3 regions of the Paenibacillus sp. 1-8 genome follow, and region 1 is predicted to be linked to each of the others. Evidence: riboswitches for the same ligand, from Rfam matches in the RefSeq annotation. Region 1 holds a riboswitch; each other region holds the start of a gene.
What was found. A riboswitch is a leader RNA that binds a small molecule or an ion and turns the genes downstream of it on or off. The one in region 1 is predicted to bind thiamine pyrophosphate.
Positions count from the first base shown of each region.

Region 2: it holds a riboswitch for thiamine pyrophosphate, as region 1 does, so the genes downstream of both, thiC (phosphomethylpyrimidine synthase ThiC) here and AC0WRU_RS13025 (thiamine phosphate synthase) in region 1, are expected to answer to the same signal.
Region 3: it holds a riboswitch for thiamine pyrophosphate, as region 1 does, so the genes downstream of both, thiE (thiamine phosphate synthase) here and AC0WRU_RS13025 (thiamine phosphate synthase) in region 1, are expected to answer to the same signal.

Region 1 covers NZ_CM149995.1:2,880,567-2,882,767, forward strand. The annotation lists gene thiO (glycine oxidase ThiO) at 1-711, opposite strand, end outside; gene AC0WRU_RS13025 (thiamine phosphate synthase) at 767-1,387, opposite strand; TPP riboswitch at 1,669-1,777, opposite strand; gene abc-f (ribosomal protection-like ABC-F family protein) at 1,866-2,201, opposite strand, start outside.
Region 2 covers NZ_CM149995.1:459,476-461,676, forward strand. The annotation lists gene AC0WRU_RS02030 (IclR family transcriptional regulator) at 1-490, shown strand, start outside; TPP riboswitch at 643-755, shown strand; gene thiC (phosphomethylpyrimidine synthase ThiC) at 940-2,201, shown strand, end outside.
Region 3 covers NZ_CM149995.1:4,166,944-4,169,144, forward strand. The annotation lists gene AC0WRU_RS19060 (AEC family transporter) at 5-958, shown strand; TPP riboswitch at 1,067-1,170, shown strand; partial or broken gene thiE (thiamine phosphate synthase) at 1,359-1,466, shown strand; gene AC0WRU_RS19070 (hypothetical protein) at 1,813-2,201, shown strand, end outside.

The DNA of each region.
Region 1 (2,201 bases):
ACCCTTGACCGGATTAAGCGGATATTCAAAACCAACCTGCTCCAGCAGTCTCATACTATCCAAGCCTCCAGCAATAATGACCTGTTCGCAGGAAAAAAAACCACTGTCTGTTTGTACGCCACAAACTCGCCCATTCTGTACTACGAGTTGCTCCGCCTGTGTACCAGAGCATATTGTTGCTCCCAGTACGATAGCTGCCCCCGTATAAGCACGACAAAGCTGGGCAGGAGAAATCTGTGTCTCCTTTGATCGGTATATAGCCCCGATCACTTGACCATCCAAACCTGGAATTCGGCGGGCCAATTCTCTGGCATCCCACCACACAGGATGATCACCCTCTCGCGCAATAGCCGCATTCCAGCGTTTTTGCCCCTCTGCTTCCGAACGGAAGGGAGTCACGAATCCTTCTGTTCGGAATTCCACCGCAACACCGGACAAACGCTCCAGGTCACGAACCAGCTCGGGAAATGCATCCCGGCTTGTGCGAGCGAACTGTGCCAACTCCGGGTCGGTGAATTCTTCACTCTCTGCTGCCAGCATCCCAACCGCAGCCCCTGAGGCTCCCTCGCCCGGAATGAATCGTTCCACCAATATCGTACTGCGTCCCTCCTTGGCCATATGATAAGCAATGGAGCTACCGATGACACCTCCACCAATCACCAAGCATTCAGCGTGTCCAATAGCTTGTGCCTCTGTTTTTATCTCTGGCATATGTTCCATCTCTCCTCTCCACTAACGATTCTGCTTGCAGCGTCCTACTTCCGTTTCACCACTTCAGGCTGTGAACTACCCGATCCGCCATTCGCCTGTACGCCATCGCAGCCGCAACGGGGGACTCAGCCTCCCAGATGCCGGACATCACCGCAATTCCGCTTGCACCCGCAGTATACAGCTCGGGAATATGGCGTGGTTGTATGCCGCCTAGAGCAATTACAGGGATGCTCAGCAGCCTGCATATGCGCTCAAGCTGTGCTATACCTCGTGGAGTAACACCAGGCTTGCAGTGAGTCTCATACACATGACCATAGAGTACATAATCCGCTCCTGCCCGTTCGGCAGCCTGTGCCTCCTCCAAAGAATGCACCGACACCCCGCAGCGCGTACCCTCTGGAAGTATACTTTTGACATCCCCAACAGGTAATCCGTTAGCCGGTAGCTGGATAGCTCCAACGGAGGTAAGCAAAGCAACATCCACTCGGTCATTTACTGCAATTTGCTGTAAAGTAACTCCCAGATTTGCCATATTGCGGGTCAATGCAAGGAGTTCAGATGCACCCTTCTGCTTCAACCGCACGTGTACATAATGAACATACGGATGAATAGCAGCAGCCACTTGGGCAGTATGTGCATGTGCATCGGAATCGCCTTCCATCGTAATTACGTGCAATTCGATCTCATTCTCACCTCACAATAGACTAAATGGTTGTAAGCTGACCCTGTATCTTTACAGTCTCATATCGTGCTATACGGCATGGACTAGCCACGTTTACCAGCAAAAAAATGAAGGGGCACGGGATATGAACACGAACATATGAACACGAACGAAAACGCAAAAAAACCACTTCCCAAAGGAAGTGGTTTAACGTACGTCCAATAACCGAACGGACCATTATATCCGTATACGTATATCGTCCCACGTACAAACAAAGTAATGATTTCGTAACCTCGTTTGTACGGCGCTCACTTCCCTACGCTGGCATAACCCAGATCAGGTGCAAAGGGTCCGAAATCCGTTTATTCCGTCTCAGCCGCATGGGCGGCTCCCCTAGTGTAACTATTTTATTGTATCAGCTAAAGATAGCTTAGCATATTTTCCTATTCCTGCAAACCCCGCTTCTTGTGAAGCTTGGTACAGAACTGGATATTTAGTTGACTTTACTTGACCATTCTTCCACATTCCACGTTTTGGTTACCCAATCCTCGTAAAAGTCCGGTTCGTGAGATACGAGCAATACCGTTCCTTTGTATTCCTTCAAGGCACGTTTCAGCTCATCCTTCGCTTTGATATCCAAGTGATTGGTAGGCTCATCGAACAGCACCCAGTTACTTTCCCGCATTAGCAGTTTGCATAGGCGGACTTTGGCCTGCTCACCACCACTGAGCGCGGATAGTGGACGGGTGATATGCTCATTTTTCAATCCGCAACGCGCCAAATGCGCTCTTACTTCATGCTGGTTCAAGTGTGGGAATTCATTCCACAC
Region 2 (2,201 bases), 2.4 Mb from region 1:
GATACTGCTACAGCCAGCGATGGAAGGATTGCGTGATCGTCTGGGCGAAACGGTCAGCTTGTACCTGCGCGATGGCAGCATGCGTATTCGTATTCAGGCCGTGCAGAGCAATCAGGCGATCCGCCGCGTTGCGCCAGTGGGTGCAAGCATGCCGCTGGCTGTAGGAGCCTCCAGCAAGGTGCTGGCGGCCTTTATGCCGCCGCAGGAGCTGGAAGCCCTGCTAAGCGGGGATGAATGGCCGCCCTCGGTAGACCCGGAGGTCTATAAGGCTCAATTGCAGGATATTCGTGAGAAGGGCTATGCGACCAGCTATGAGGAGCGGGAGCCGGGCGCTGCTGCTGTGGCTGCGCCTATCGTGAATCGGAAGGGACAGGTCGCTGCGGCCTTGTCTGTATCCGGCCCGGTCAGCCGACTAGCTCCCGAGACGCTGCATGATTTTGCCCCGATTTTGATGGAGGCGGCGAAGGAAATGGGGCTTATGCTTCCGTAACAAGAATTGAGAGTAATGAGGCGATCAGAGCGAATTTTAAAGGCGATCTTGGAAAAAGGGACCGGAAAAGGGTTGCCAAAGCCGTAAATTTGAAGTAATCTGATGGGGATGGCGGGCTGTCCGTTATAGCCGCCTCATGCGAACAGAATTAACAGAGTTACTGGGGGAGCCTGTAATGCCGGGCTGAGATGGAATCGCACTAGATTCCGGACCCTTTGCACCTGATCTGGATCATACCAGCGTAGGGAAGTAATCGGCCATTGAAATGTATACGTAGCCGCTGTCTACGGCAATGCATTCGGAGTATGTTTCCGCGTGCGTAGCCGTCTGCATAGCTGTTTCGTTAGATTAGCCGGTTCCCCTGGGGAACCGGCTTTTTTGCATAGATAGCCAGCCTGGGGATGGTTCCGGATCGGTGTGTCATTTCATCGAAACGGGAGGAATGGACAATGAAACCGACAGAAACAGAAGGAACAGTAGGGAACGCAGTGGATGAACAGACAGGAGGGGTGAAGCCATTTCCGGGGAGCCGCAAGGTATATATTCAAGGCTCGCGGCCGGACATTGCCGTGCCGGAGCGTGAAATCGCCCTGCATCCCACACATACGCCGCAGGGCACGGAGCATCATGAGCCGTTACGTGTGTACGATACGAGCGGTCCCATGACCGACGAAGCCTATCAGGTCGATATCCGTAAGGGCTTGCCTCCATTGCGGCGAGCTTGGGCACTGGAACGAGGCGATGTGGAGGCTTACGAGGGGCGCGCCGTCAAGCCGGAGGATAACGGATTGAAGCCCGGCTCCAAACGGGAGACGGCTGAATTTCCCGGCGTAACCAACCGTCCGCTCCGTGCGCGGCAAGGGCGTAGTGTAACGCAAATGCATTATGCGCGGCAAGGGATCATTACGCCCGAAATGGAATTTGCGGCCATCCGCGAAGGGGTGGAGCCTGAGTTTGTGCGACAGGAGTTGGCGGCAGGACGAGCCATTTTGCCTTCGAATATCAATCACCCGGAAAGTGAGCCGATGGTGATTGGGCGTCATTTTCACGTGAAGATTAATGCGAACATTGGTAATTCTGCGGTTACGTCCTCCATCGAGGAGGAAGTGGAGAAAATGACCTGGGCTGTACGCTGGGGCTCGGATACGGTCATGGACCTGTCCACAGGCCGTAACATCCATACGACACGTGAATGGATCATTCGTAACTCCCCTGTGCCGATTGGGACTGTACCGTTGTATCAGGCGCTTGAAAAAGTGAACGGCGAAGCTGAGGCGCTAACGTGGGAGCTGTATCGTGACACGCTGATTGAGCAGGCGGAGCAGGGCGTGGACTATTTTACAATTCATGCGGGCGTGCTGCTGCGGTATATTCCGATGACGGCAAGCAGAATGACGGGAATTGTGTCCCGTGGAGGGTCGATCATGGCGGCTTGGTGTCTTGCGCACCATCAGGAGAACTTTTTGTACACGCATTTTGAAGAAATATGCGAAATTATGAAAGCCTACGATGTGGCCTTTTCCCTCGGAGACGGTCTGCGTCCAGGCAGTATCTATGATGCGAATGATGAAGCACAGTTTGCTGAGCTGGACACGTTGGGCGAGCTAACGCAAATTGCCTGGAAGCATGATGTTCAGGTTATGATTGAAGGGCCGGGACATGTCCCGATGCACAAAATCAAGGAGAATGTGGACCTGCAAATGGAGATTTG
Region 3 (2,201 bases), 1.3 Mb from region 1:
AACTATGAGTGTCGGACATATCCTTTATATTTTGGTGCCGATTTTTTTCGTTATTATTTTAGGGTGGTTAGCGGGGCATTACAAAAGCTTTGACGCCTCTTCCTCGAAAGCCCTAAATGCGCTCGTCACCAAATTTGCGCTGCCCGCGCATTTATTTATCGGCATTACGACCACCAGCAGGAAATCCCTTATCGAGCAATGGTCATTCTTGCTGGCTCTGTTCATTGGCATTGTCGGCTTTTATGCTGTTCTCCTTCTATTGTCCCGCTTTGCGGGGAAGCAGTCGCTGAAGGATGCCTCCATGTTTGCTTTGAACTCGGCACAGCCGACCTTTGCTTTTATGGGCATTCCCGTGCTCGGCGCCATCTACGGCTCCTCAGCCGTGGCGATCCCCATTGCACTTACCGGCATCGTAGTCAATGCCGTCCTTGACCCGGCGGCTACCATTATAGCTACCGTAGCCAGCCGGAATTCAGGCAAGGAACAGAACGGTCACCTCGGAAGTCTAGTCTGGGACTCCATTTTTCACGGTTTAAGGGAACCGCTGGCGCTCGTGCCGCTGATTGGCGTGATTTTGACCTTGTTCGGCTTCCATTCACCGGATTTGCTGAGCAAATCGTTGAATCAAATCGGTGACATTACCTCCGGGGCCGCTTTATTCGCAGTCGGTGTGACCATTGGCGTGCGCAATATCAGTTTCAGCATAACCGCCATTGCTATCGCGCTGTTAAAAACGATTGTACAGCCTTTATTGATGCTGCTGATTGCCTACCTGTGCGGCCTTTCGTCTGCCGATACGGTGAAGGCAGTATTGCTCGTTTCCTTCCCTGGCTCAGCCGTCGCTGCCATGATTGCTACGCGTTTTGAAAGTCTGGAATCGGAAACAGCTTCCTCCTTTGTCATCAGTGCCGTCATTTCTCTTGCTACACTGCCTGTGCTCATTTCGCTATTGATGTAAATTGTTTCCTATTAGACATTGGACCCTGTCGCGAATTCTTTCGTGTAGTTGGAGATGACGGTTTAACATAACAGATGAACGAATGTACAGTAATAGTCAAAAGAATAGGAAGTCCACTAGGGGAGCCGATGATGGCTGAGACAAGAACGTATCTTGGACCCTTTGAACCTGATCTAGTTCGTACTAGCGTAGGAAAGTGGAGCCTTCGTATATAAGGTCCCTGGTGTTTTTTTGCGCATTGGACCTATGATGAAGCCGCTCCAGTTTTCGGGGCGGCTTTTTGGCGTTGTTCCGGAACTGTATTCTTACGGGACTTCCTGCTCTTGATTTTGGTGGAGGTGGGAAAATGAGCTTATTAGTGGCGGAGACGCGCTGCTTACAAAGGTAACTGGAGCAGGCTGCCCATGCCGTGCAGGGTCCGGCGATATTGCATGAGCTGCCTAAAGCGGGAATTCATGTGCCGATCGTCGGGATCGGGGGCATTACTATAGACCGTGTAGAGGAAGTGGGAACAAGCACGGGAACAGCGCGATACGTGTGTGAACGGAAATTTGCTGATAGAGGTATTTAACTACTGGCTGAGGCATCATTCGTCGTAATAAACAGAAGCAGTCTTCCTGAACAGATAGGCTGCTTCTGTTTATAGAGCATATCACTTATCCATGACTTGGGTGCAGACAAAAGATTTTTCTTTGAGGTAGTATACATTCCCTCGTCTCAAATCCAAATTAATTCATACTTATCCAGTTCGATCCTTTTATTTACAAAAAAAATGGACTAGGAGTATAATATTTTCGCGGGTATCAAGGTGAATTCTGAAGAAAGGGAGTTTATTTAGTCACGAAGAAAAAATTATGGGCCTTGCATTGAGTTCGTGTCTTTTATTGGGGAGTGTTCCCGCGTATGCTGCTGACAGTACGGTAGAACCTAACCAAGCAGTTGATCCAAACTTGGTAATCTCAACTAAGGAAGAATTGACTATCCCTAATAATGTAACTGTTTATTCAGTTACTGCGTTAAACAACGCTTCTATAACATACGATCACAATTCGGGAATTGATTGGGATAAAGGAAACAGACAGGTTTGGGGCAACACTCAGGCCCAGCAAGGGAATGTAAAGCTAGACAGTTATACGAGAGCACGTTTTGAACATACATGGGCTCAGGGTGGATCAGTTTATGGAGATTCTGGACGGGTATGGAGCACCAAACAAGGAAGATCCTATGCTCGTTCTAGTTGGGA